Regions from separate parts of the Solibacillus sp. FSL W7-1436 genome, predicted to be linked through region 4. Evidence: predicted binding sites of a transcription regulator. Region 4 holds the regulator's gene; each other region holds the start of a gene.

Region 1 (3,217 bases), 3.8 Mb from region 4:
ATAAAAATCAAAATCTTCTACTTTCACGTTCAAAACTTCCTTCTATTCATTTTGTGTCGGCGGATAACCGAAATGGTCGTAACAGAGATTTGTCGCAATTCGGCCGCGCGGTGTTCGTTGGATAAATCCGATTTGCAGTAAATATGGTTCATATACATCTTCAATCGTAATGCGCTCTTCCCCGATTGATGCCGCTAATGCATCCAATCCGACAGGACCTCCTCCGAATCGTTCAATCATTGACTGCATCAGTTTATGATCGATATGATCAAGTCCACGTGGATCGACTTGCAGCAGTTCTAATGCCTGTTCAGCAAGACTTGTTGATACAATGCCATCCGCCAGGACTTGTGCATAGTCACGGACGCGTTTTAACAATCGATTGGCAATACGCGGTGTCCCACGGGATCTGCGGGCAATTTCAAATGCCGCATGTTTATCGAGCGCAACACCGAATAATTCGCCGGAGCGGACAACAATTTCCGCGAGTGACTGTTCATCATAATATTCCAGGCGGGATAATACCCCAAAACGGTCACGAAGCGGTGCCGATAAAGCACCTGCTCTCGTAGTTGCACCGACAAGTGTAAATGGAGGCAATTCCAGTCGTATCGAACGGGCTTCAGGACCTTTTCCGACAACGATATCAAGACAGTAATCTTCCATCGCCGAATATAGGACCTCTTCAATCGCTCTGGGCAGGCGATGAATCTCGTCGATAAAAAGTACATCTCCTGCTTCCAGGGAGCTTAAAATCGCCGCTAAGTCGCCTGGCCGCTCAATCGCAGGACCACTCGTCATCTTTACATTTACATCCATTTCATTGGCAATAACGATTGCTAACGTCGTCTTCCCTAAACCGGGTGGTCCATAAAGGAGAACATGGTCAAGACTTTCCTGACGTAGCTTAGCGGCCTCGATAAAGATTTTCAGATTTTCTTTCACTTTATCCTGGCCTATGTATTGCGCTAGACGTTGCGGTCTTAAAGAAAGCTCAAACTGCTGCTCGGCATCTGTTGCTTCACCAGAAAGTACACGGTCTGACATGATTCTCACTCCTTTTTATTTCAATTTCAACAACAGCTTCAATGCCTGTTTAATATAGGCGTCTGTCGTCGTTAACTTTTCGTCTTCACTTAATTGCGGTCTGATTTTGTCTAATTCTTTTTCTGAATAGCCTAATGCCACAAGTGCCAGCATCGCTTCCTGCAATTCATGCTCATTCGGATTCACTCCGAATAATGGCAGTTCATTTTCCGCACTCGGTAACTCCATGTGATCAAGCAGCATGTCCAGCTTCCCTTTTAAATCGAGAATCATTTGACGCGCCGTTTTCTTCCCGACGCCTGGAAAACGGATCAAAAATGCTTCATCTTCCATTTCAATTGCCTGGATGACTGACGTTGGATTTCCGCTCGCTAAAATAGCAAGCGCACCTTTTGGGCCGATGCCAGATACTTGAATCAGCTTTTTAAATAATTCACGTTGCTCCAAACTATTGAATCCATATAAATTTTGGGCGTCTTCACGCACTTGCAATGACACATAGATTTGCTGTTCGCTTGCAGATGTACGGAATGCAAAGGGGTTTGGCGTGTAAAGCATCCATCCAATCCCTTGTTGCTCTAATACAATATATTCTGGGGTAACCCTAGTAACCTGTCCTTTTAAATAATCATACATCGTTATATCCCTCACATTTCACGCTCTATTATAGCATAAGAACTGTGAATTACCGAACGTATGTTGCTTCAAAAAAAGAAAAGACCGTCCTTAAAGACAGCCTTTAATAGTTTATCATATTCTTCTCCATCTAACATCGATTATAAACTGCCAATTAGTTTTGCAATGTATCAATTTGTCTTGCAAAAGAATCATAATGTTTCATCCAGTCATATACAATCGATTGAATAAACGGATAGCAGGAAAGCTTTTGCCGGTCGCTGAGTTTCAAATAGAATAGACATTCCCTTAATATTTCGTTCGGGAAAAATAAATAATGAAGCTTTTCCTGCGCTTTATGCAAATAATGATGGTCATCTACAAGTGGCTGTATTTCATACTGAACATGTGGCAATACGCGATGAAGCCATAAAATAATTTCATCTGACGCCTCTCCTAAAGAGGCTAAATCAAAATCAATTAGTTTCACGTCCTCGCCTTGTAACAACACATTATGATGAACAACATCCCCATGTAAAATTGTTTGCTTTTCACTCGGAACTGTAATTTGAGCCATTAAACCTAAGGCATAGGAAGCATGGTTGACTAAAATATCATAATTGCTTTTTAATAAATGTCTCAGTTCTCTTTCATGATTGATAAAACGCTCGAATCTCCTTGCCCACTTCTCCTGTAATTGATACGTGGACAAGATGCCCGTTTCCGCCCAAGGAATGACTTCTTTTGTTTCATGCAGTTTTTCGATTGCATGGAGGGAAAGCTGCTGATGTTCAAAACGTTTATACTCCGCACTTTTCCCTTCAAACCAAAACTGCTTTATTATATGTGGCTCTTCATTTTCAACAAGTGGAATATGATATGGAAATTGTATATTTTGAAGCTCTCGATGAATCGCTTTAACTTTCTGCGCAACATAACCATTTTCATAGTACTTCATAAAAAAGGACCCTTTATGTGTATCCCACTTCCAGCAATTTTCTTTAATTACTATTGACATGATTTCGGCGGATGTGGCATTGGTGGCATTTGAGGCATGTTATTTGCTGGATATGGCATCATTTGCTGCATTGTATTTTCCGGATACGGCATCATATGTGGGTGACAAGGGTTTGGTTGACGCATCATGTGGTCAATCTCTTCATAATACTGGTGTACTAGGTGATCCCTATCCTGGCAATGATCTTTCTTTAAAGATGACTCTTCATGGAAAATCGGCTGCATCTGCATTTGCATCGGCACCGACATCGGCATTGGCTCCATACACATATTTGGTTGCATTTGCATCGGTGATTCCATTGCCATTTGGTTACATTTCGAACATACAGGCATTTGTGGCATCGGCATTGGTTGCATTGGCATTGGTTGCATCTGCATTGGAGATTCCATTGCCATTTGATGACATTTCGAACATACAGGCATTTGTGGCATTGACATCGGCATTGGCATCGGCATTGGCATATGGTGACACGTTGGACACACGGGCATCTGCGGCATCGGCATTGGCATCGGCATTGGCATTGGCTGGATATATTGT
Region 2 (3,217 bases), 1.9 Mb from region 4:
TCATACATCTACAGGGAGGACCCATTCCAATGAATTTTAATACGAATGACAAAATTAATCAAGTTTCTGAAAATACTCTAGTTATCGGCATCGACATTGCTAAACATAAACATTATGCTTGTGCAATTGATGATCGAGGTCGTGTGCTCCAAAAATCATTTCCAATCATGCAATCACGTATTGGGTTTGAAAACTTTTATGAACGCCTAATGGCGCTCAAAGCAGCTTATGACAAACAAGAAATTCTCATTGGGTTTGAGCCAACAGGCCATTACTGGATGAACTTAGCTGCGTTTTTGACGAACTATGGAATTCCATTCGTAATGGTTAATCCAATGCACGTTAATCGCTCGAAGGAATTAGATGACAACCTGCAAACGAAGAATGACCAAAAGGATGCGCTAGTCATTGCTCGCCTTATGAGAGACGGTCGTTTCAGCTATCCCCGTCATCTCGAAGGAATCGAGGCTGAGTTACGAAATGGAGCAACATTACGTTCAAAGATTCAAGAAGATTTAAATGCCTTACAAAATCGCATTATTCGTTGGTTGGATCGCTTTTTCCCTGAATTCACACAAGTGTTTAAAAGCTTTGGGAAAATGGCCTATGCGGTGCTCGAAATGACACCGTTGCCAACAGATATTGTAGGAAAATCACCAGAAGAATTACTATTTTTATATCGCCAGGTAGACGGCATGAAAAGCCCACAGCTACCTAAGGCAAAGCAATTAGTCGAGGTTGCAGAAAGCTCAATTGGGCTGACAGAAGGTTTAGTGATGGCCAAATTCGAAATCGCCACGCTTCTTTCACAGCATAAATTGATGCACGCTCAACTTGACGAATTAACAGCTCAGCTCGTAGAGCTAGCCAAACAAATGATGGAATATGAATATTTAGCATCGGTACCTGGAATCGGGGATGTCACGATTGTCGATTTACTATCAGAGGTTGGTTCTTTAGCGCAATATACACATCCACGCCAATTAATTAAACTAGCGGGACTCACATTGCGTGAAAACTCTTCTGGTCAGCAAAAAGGACAAAAACGGATTTCCAAGCGAGGTAGAAGAAAACTACGCGCCCTTCTGTTCCGAGTCATGATGCCGTTAATCTTGCATAATCCAGCCTTTAAGCAATTACATGAATATTACACAACGCGCACGGTCAATCCGCTCCGAAAGAAGCAATCAATTGTGGTACTGTGTGGCAAGTTATTGAAAGTTTTACATGCCTTGTGCAAGAGAAAAACATTGTTTAACGAACACCAAATGATGAACGATTTCGCCCGTCTTCAAACGGCTGCCTAAAACGCCACCAACAGAAGTCAAAAACAAGAGGATGACACGGAGAAGCCGGCATTATTTTCACCATCCGACCGTTGAATGAATTCAATTGAGTCCACAAAGGAGCATCGCCAGCCTCTGCCTTATGAATAGACCGAACGAAGGAATGTACGCGCAAAAAGACGCCTAGAGACATGGGAGGGTCCGTCATCATAAGCTACGCAGAGATCCAAAAGTGCATCAAAATACTGCACTGGATTAGGAGAAACATTACCATATAATGGTTTGTCCTTTAGCGAAGCGTTCGGACATAATGTTAAATAAATCAAGAATTACAAAATAACGATAGATGTATGTGTCAAAAATTATTTTTTGGACATTCAAAAATGGCGCAAGCCATTGATATATCAACATTTATAGAGGGAGTGAAGGCGATGAACAAAGATAGAGGAACAATTAAATGGAGCGCAATGATGCTGCCGGAGCATGTCAAACTATTGCGTGATTGGCAAGAAGAGGACTCAATTGTTACCCGACCCCAACTCGACGAAGCCCAGTTAGAACAAATTAATAGTAACCTGCAGCGAGCCTACACAGAGCATTGCCCGATTCAACTAAAAGTATGGGAGCAAACAGGCCTCTATACAGTTTCCGGGTCAATTCAAAGAATCAACATCCACGAACAATACGTAAAATTGACAAACAGCGAAAAAATTCAATTCCACCATATTTATGAAGCACTCTTGGATGAATAGAATTTCCGGTTGAAGTTGAAAACGATGTATAACGAATACCGAAATAGTCTTTCTATTCGAATATTTCACACGTACAAATGTATCGCTCAAAAAGAATATTTCTAACATATTGTTTTTTGTAAAAGAACACCCTATAATGAATTTCATGAAAATGTTTGAACGTCAAGTTTTAAGGATAGTTCTATGTATTTTCCACAAGGACATTTGTTCTGACAGATGAGAAATAGTAGACGGGATATTAAGCGGTAATATGCTGAATATATGTCTTTTAAAGGATAGGGAGGCTTCAGATTGAAGAAAATTATGGTGACCGGTGCTTTAGGTCAAATTGGTTCGGAATTAGTAGAGAAATTACGCCATACGTATGGCACAGATAATGTATTGGCAACAGATATTCGAAAAATTGATCAGCATGAAGGTCCATTTGAAGTATTGGATGTAACAGATGGGAAACGCATGCACACACTTGCCCATGATTTTGGTGCAGACACGATGATCCACATGGCTGCATTACTCTCGGCAACAGCAGAAAAAAATCCGGTATTTGCCTGGAATTTAAATATGGGCGGTTTAATGAATGCACTTGAGGTGGCACGTGAACTGGATATGCAGTTTTTCACACCGAGTTCAATCGGCGCATTCGGTCCTTCTACGCCAAAGGACAATACACCACAAGATACGCTGCAGCGTCCAACAACGATGTACGGTGTCAATAAAGTAGCAGGCGAGTTATTATGCGACTACTACTACACGCGCTTTGGACTGGATACACGCGGTGTCCGTTTCCCGGGGCTGATTTCTTATGTGACACCACCTGGTGGAGGAACGACGGACTATGCGGTAGATATTTACTATAAAGCAATTGCGGAAGGACGTTACACATCGTATATTGCAGAAGGCACGTATATGGATATGATGTATATGCCGGATGCACTGCAGGCCATTGTTGATTTAATGGAAGCAGACCCGGCAAAGCTTGTGCACCGCAATGCATTCAATATTTCGGCGATGAGCTTTGAGCCGTCTCAAATCGCAGCCGAAATTAAAAAGCATATTCCAGACTTCACAATGGATTATGAGGTGGACCCGGTCCGTCAGGCCATTGCCGACAGCTGGCCAAATGCAATCGACTCATCAGCAGCGATTGAGGAGTGGGGCTTTAAAGCAAGCTACGACCTG
Region 3 (3,217 bases), 1.9 Mb from region 4:
ATGCTGAATCGCAGGGAACTGGCTGCAAAATAGATGGTCCTGAATAATATTGATCGCTTCAATCATTTTTGCATTACCGACAGCAAAGCCGATGCGCCAGCCAGCCATATTATACGATTTGGACAATGTATAAAGCTCAATGCCGACATCTTTTGCACCGGGTGCCTGCAGGAAGCTTGGCGGACGTTCACCATCAAAGCCTATTGCCCCGTAAGCGAAGTCATGGGCAACCGCAATGTTATTCTCTTTAGCGAACTGTACGGTCTGTTCAAAAAATTCATATGTCGCAACACCGCCAGTAGGATTGTTCGGATAGTTTAAATACATCAATTTCGCCCGGTTTTTAATTTCCTCGGACAATGTTTCATAGTCCGGCAAAAAGTGATTTTCCTCTTGAAGCGGCATCGTATCAAACTTGACATCTGCAAGTGCGACACCGGATAAGTAATCGGGATATCCCGGATCTGGGAGTAGCATATAATCGCCAGGATTCAGGAGTCCGAGCGGAAGTTCGACTAAACCGATTTTCGTTCCGCCAAGAACAGCTACTTCTGTAGCGGGATCAATATCGACATTATATTCACGTTTATAGAAGTCCGCAGCTGCCTGTTTGAGCTCTGCAATACCGCGGAATGGAGAATATTTATGTGTTTGGGGATCATTTGCCGCATTTTGCAGTGCTTCCACAATATGTGCCGGTGTTGGCTGGTCCGGATTCCCCTGACCTAAATTAATCACATCACGCCCTTGGGCAAGCGCTTCATTTACTTTGTTTACAAGTGCTGCGAAAAACTGTGGTGGTAACTGTTGCAGCTTTTTCGAGAATTCGATCATTCTTTATCACCTCTGAAAAATAGTAAGGTTAATATTAGTCTAAAACTTCACTTAAGTAAAGTGAAGATTTTGACAACTTGCAGTGAGATGTTACAATGAGTACGAATATGCGAAAATTGATTCGCACGGAATTTTTTAAGGCGGTGGCAGTTATGAAAATCGGTTGTATTCAATTGAATGTTGGTTTTGGCAAGGTAGATGAAAACTATGAACGCGCGGAGAAATTTATTCGCGAAGCGGCAGCAGGCGGCGCTGAAATTATCGTATTACCGGAAATGTGGAATACGGGCTATGCGCTCGAAAAACTGGAAGAGCTGGCAGATGAAAATGGTGAACGTACGAAAGCCTTTTTAAGCAGTCTTTCAAAAGAATTGGCGGTACATATTGTAGGTGGATCAGTATCGGTGAAGCGTGATGATAAGTTTTACAATACGATGTATACGTACAATCGCGATGGTGAATTAGTCGGCGAGTACAGTAAAGTGCATTTATTCCGTTTAATGGATGAGCATCTGTATTTGGAATCCGGCAGTGACATGAACCGTTTCGCATTAGGTGAGCTCGAAGCGGGCGGTGCAATTTGCTATGATATTCGCTTCCCGGAATGGCTGCGTTCTCATGCGTTAGATGGTGCTAAGGTGCTGTTCATTCCAGCACAATGGCCGACACCACGTATCGATCACTGGAAAATATTACTGCAGGCGCGAGCAATTGAAAACCAGTGCTTCGTCGTTGCGGTAAACCGTATTGCCCGTAAAGTGGAAAACTTCAATGGCCAGTCAATGATTATCGGGCCATGGGGTGAGGTACTTTGGACAGGTGCAGACGATGAGGAGCTGGCGATTATTGAGGTTGATTTTTCAACGGTCGATGAAGTGCGCGGCCGCATCCCTGTATACGAAGATCGCCGTCCGGGTCTCTATGAAAAAGTAATAAAAGAATAAATTTTAAAAGCGTACCGGATGAATGCCGGTGCGCTTTTTTGCATTAAGCAGCAAATTAACTCACTGATGCAATAAAAAAATTCTCCCCAACCAAAACAACCACTACTTTCCACTTGCCATCTCACACGTCTCATTTTAATATAAGAACAAACGTTCGATATAAGGAGATGAGCTTTATGTATGAAAATGCGCCGGAACGTTCGATTATTTGTATTGATATGCGCAGTTTTTATGCAAGCTGTATTGCATCGGTTGAAAATTTAAATGTAATGGAAGTCCCGATTGCGATTGTCGGAAATTTTCAGCAAAAGGGGAGTGTTGTGCTTGCAGCGTCCCCTCCGATGAAAAAACGCTTTAATATTCGTACAGGTTCGCGATTATACGAAATTCCGCCACATCCGGATATTCGTCTTTTTGAGCCGCGGATGTCGTTATTTATTCGCATATCAATGGAAATTACACGCCTGTTCAACGAGTTTGTTCCAAAAGAGGCCATTCATGTATATAGCGTCGACGAAAGTTTTATCGATTTAACCGGAACCGAAAAGTTATGGGGACCGCCCGAAGAAACGGCAAAATACATTCAGCAGCTCGTTTACAATCAATTTGAAATTCCGTGTGCAGTCGGTTTTGGGCCGAATATGCTGATGGCAAAACTGGCGCTCGACATCGAAGCAAAAAAGACGGGATTTGCGAAATGGACATATAATGATGTACCGGAAAAACTGTGGCCGATCATGCCGCTGTCCACGATGTGGGGCATCGGCGGCCGTACAGAAAGAACGCTGAATCATATGGGCATATACTCTGTCTATGATTTGGCACATGCTGATTTAGCGTTACTTGAAAAGCGTTTCGGAGTTCTTGGGAACCAGCTTTATTACCATGCTTGGGGAATCGATCACTCGACAGTCGGTGCGCCAATTATGCAAGGACAGATCAGCTTCGGTAAAGGGCAGATGCTGATGCGCGATTATCGCAGTCGAAAGGAAATTTTAGTCGTATTGCTGGAAATGTGTGAAGATGTGGCAAGGCGTGCGCGGGAAGCGAAAAAAATCGGCCGGACGATTTCATTGGGACTAAGTTACAGTAAGGATGCTTTCGGAGGCGGGTTTCACCGTTCACGCACAATCGATGAGCCGACAAACGATACACTGAAAATTTTTGAAGTGTGCAAGCAGCTGTTCGACGAATTTTACGCCGAACGACCGGCACGTAAAGTTACGATTACATTAAGCAATATTGAAAGTGAATATTCAATGCAGCTCAGCCTGTTCGATGAGATGCGTTGGCGCAACCGCAGGCTTGGGGAAACGATGGACCGTTTACGTACAAAATACGGCACAACAGCGATATTGCGTGCGGTTTCCTATACGGAAGCGGGCACTGCACTGACGCGGGCTAAATTAGTAGGCGGGCATAAACAATAAGGAGCATTC
Region 4 (3,217 bases):
CATATAACGAGAATTTCGGCACAAATTTTACAGATGAAGAGTTTCTTCTGACGACACAGCGTGATTTGCCTCGAGAAGATGCGAAAAAATTATTTGCTTTATTAAATGAGCCGGACTATTTCAGAGATTTAAACGTACTGGATGTAGATGCAATTGAAGTCATTCGTGAACTGCAGGAACATTATGAAATTTTTATTGCGACAGCAGCAATGGATGTACCGGGTTCATTTACAGCGAAATACGACTGGTTAATGGAGCATTTGCCCTTTATTAAAACACAAAACATTGTCTTTTGCGGAAATAAAGCGGTAATACATACCGATTATTTAATCGATGACAGCCCACGCCAACTAGCAGCATTTAAAGGAACAGGCATATTGTATTCGATGCCCTACAATCGTTCAGAAGAGGGTTTCATCCGTGTTCAAAATTGGAAAGAAATTAAACAGTATTTTATAAAACAACTGGAAATTGTTTGAATGTAAAGGATTGCCAATGTGCAGTCCTTTTTTATTTTTGTAGTCATTTAGTATAACGAAATAGTATAATTTAAATTATTGGAATTATCTATAAATAATAAGGGGATAAAGAGAATGAAACCGATTATTGGATTGACAATGTATGATTTTGACAAAAAGTTGGATATTAACAATGGATATTTAACTTCAATTGAACAAGCGGGAGGTATCCCTATCTGTATACCGAATGCTACAGAAGAAAACGTAGAAGCGTTATTAAATCTAATTGATGGTCTCGTATTGATTGGTGGAGCCGATATAGATCCATTGCTGTTCGATGAAGAACCGCACCGACTTATCGGAAGTGTTGTACGGAAACGTGATGACAGCGATCTTTTACTAATGAATGAAGCCTATAAAAGACAAATGCCTGTTCTTGGTATTTGCCGAGGACAACAGATTATGAATGTCGCATTTGGGGGAACAATCATTCAGGATATCCCTTCACAAGTAGAAAACACAATTTTACATAAACAACCTTCAAAGCGCGGGGAATTGGCACATACAGTTGAAGTAATGACACCGAAATTTAAAGAGATTTTTAAAGAAGACTTATTCCGTGTTAATACATTTCACCATCAATCGGTCGGAAAGCTTGGGGAAGGGCTCATCGTTTCGGCAGTTGCTAAAGACGGTATCATTGAAGGGATCGAACATGAAGCACATCCATATTGTGTCGCGGTGCAATGGCATCCGGAAGAATTGGCGACAAACGGGGATATATATGCACAGCGATTATTTAACAGTTTTGTAGAAGCATGCAATAAATAATAAAGAAGATTGGGACGTAACCCAAAATGCTATTTTTCTCTAAGAGGAAAAATAGCATTTTTTTTGATTTCAATTGGGATGCTTTTCGCTGGGACGGCCTTACAAGAACCTCTCAGGCGTCGGTGCTATTGCCGGTTCGCTTTCATCGCAAAATAAAAAACTTGCCGATTCAATTAGAACGGCAAGCTTATGATTAATGGATATTTCGGTAGAGGCCGACTACTTTACCTAAAATAGAAACCTGGTTGACAATGATCGGCTCCATCGAGCTATTCTCAGGCTGTAGACGGAAATGAGTTTTTTCTTTGTAAAAGCGCTTGACAGTCGCTTCATCATCTTCGGTCATTGCTACAACAATCTCTCCATTGTTCGCAGTAGACGTTTTTTTAACGATAACATAATCCCCATTTAAAATCCCTGCTTCAATCATGGATTCTCCCATGATTTCAAGCATAAACAATTCCTCTTCCGGTGAGCCGTAAGCATCAGGTAACGGGAAATATTCCTGAATATCCTCGATTGCGGAAATAGGCAGACCAGCTGTAACTTTACCGATTAACGGAACATGAATGACACCTTGTTTCGCGACGTTCATCTCTTCCTGGTCCAATATTTCAATTGCACGCGGCTTTGTAGGATCACGGCGGATAAGCCCTTTACTTTCTAAACGGGCTAAATGCCCGTGGACAGTTGAACTGGAAGCTAATCCTACTGCTTCTCCAATTTCACGAACTGATGGCGGATAGCCTTTAGCACGAACTTCCTCTTTTATAAAAGTTAGAATAGCTTGCTGCCGTTTTGAAATTTTTTGTGTCAACTAACTCACCTCTTTATCATGCTATTTTTCTTAAAGTAAGTATAGCAGTATGCGAACATGAATGCAAACATAAGTTCGAAAAAACGGTTGACAAAAACATATGTTCGTATTATTATGAGAACAAATATTCCGAACATACATTCGAAAGAGGGTTTTTCTAATGAAAAAATTTAAATTAAACGGCTTCACATCAATGTTTCTACTATTCTCTGTACTTATGATGGCTTTATTCATGATGCAGGATGATAAAATCGAATTATACGAACACGTAAGCATCGAACATGGCGATACTTTATGGTCGTTGGCAGAACAATATCGTGGTAAAATGGCTAAGCATGATTGGATCGATGAAGTGAAAAAGGAAAATGGAATGCTGGATGAAAAAGTTCTTTTAGGACAAGTATTGGTTGTACCTGTAGAAAAAGATTCACAATACATTGCTCAGCTGAATGAATCCTCCGATATGCAATTGATTAAAGTAGCGAGAGGGAACAATGATAAAAACTAAAGCAGTAATTTATTGCCGTGTCAGCACGGATAAAAATACACAAGAAACATCACTGGTGCGTCAGCAGGAGGAGCTGACCAAATATGCCAAATCATTCGGCTATAAAGATGTGGAGATTTTTACGGATCAGCATAGCGGATATGATGTCGATCGGGACGGATTGCTCGACATGCTCGACTATATGAAAGAGTATGGCATTAAAGCACTCTTTGTACAGGACGAGACTCGTTTAGGGCGAGGGAATGCCCGGATGGCAGTGCTTCACCTGCTGCAAAAATATGAAGCGACAGTTTATACTTTGAATGATGCAGGTCCTGTCGTATTAAACGAAATGGATACAATGCTGCTCGAAATTTTGGCGATTGTCGAAGAGTATCAGCGTCGTATGCATAATGCAAAAATTCGACGGGGAATGCGCCGCGCTGTTGAAAATGGCTACCAGCCGCAAAATAATTTAAGAAACCGCGGCAATATTGAAGGGCGTGAACGAAAAGAAGTACCAGTCCAAGAAATTGTTCAGCTGCGCCAGAAAGGCTTAACATTTGCGGAAATTGCTACAACTTTGTCCGGCTTGGGAATTTCTATCAGTAAAGCGACCGTACA

What was found. Region 4 encodes LexA, which represses DNA repair genes until DNA is damaged. Its sites were predicted from a motif close to CGAACATATGTTCG; they were not measured.
Region 1: ruvA (Holliday junction branch migration protein RuvA) is a predicted target of LexA. The motif match lies at 1,737-1,750, and genes of this name have one in related genera.
Region 2: MKX73_RS09595 (YolD-like family protein) is a predicted target of LexA. The motif match lies at 1,443-1,456, and genes of this name have one in related genera.
Region 3: MKX73_RS09585 (Y-family DNA polymerase) is a predicted target of LexA. The motif match lies at 1,922-1,935, and genes of this name have one in related genera.

Annotation. Positions count from the first base shown of each region.
Region 1 is NZ_JBBOWV010000001.1:51,978-55,194, forward strand. It holds gene queA (tRNA preQ1(34) S-adenosylmethionine ribosyltransferase-isomerase QueA) at 1-27, opposite strand, end outside; gene ruvB (Holliday junction branch migration DNA helicase RuvB) at 43-1,047, opposite strand; gene ruvA (Holliday junction branch migration protein RuvA) at 1,063-1,683, opposite strand; gene MKX73_RS00275 (phosphotransferase) at 1,838-2,680, opposite strand; gene MKX73_RS00280 (LysM peptidoglycan-binding domain-containing protein) at 2,671-3,217, opposite strand, start outside.
Region 2 is NZ_JBBOWV010000001.1:1,913,296-1,916,512, forward strand. It holds gene MKX73_RS09590 (IS110 family transposase) at 30-1,307, shown strand; gene MKX73_RS09595 (YolD-like family protein) at 1,718-2,038, shown strand; gene MKX73_RS09600 (L-threonine 3-dehydrogenase) at 2,330-3,217, shown strand, end outside.
Region 3 is NZ_JBBOWV010000001.1:1,910,003-1,913,219, forward strand. It holds gene MKX73_RS09575 (pyridoxal phosphate-dependent aminotransferase) at 1-834, opposite strand, end outside; gene MKX73_RS09580 (carbon-nitrogen family hydrolase) at 987-1,778, shown strand; gene MKX73_RS09585 (Y-family DNA polymerase) at 1,955-3,208, shown strand.
Region 4 is NZ_JBBOWV010000001.1:3,814,671-3,817,887, reverse strand. It holds gene MKX73_RS18975 (5' nucleotidase, NT5C type) at 1-479, shown strand, start outside; gene MKX73_RS18970 (gamma-glutamyl-gamma-aminobutyrate hydrolase family protein) at 594-1,289, shown strand; gene lexA (transcriptional repressor LexA) at 1,483-2,106, opposite strand; gene yneA (cell division suppressor protein YneA) at 2,267-2,614, shown strand; gene MKX73_RS18955 (YneB family resolvase-like protein) at 2,601-3,217, shown strand, end outside.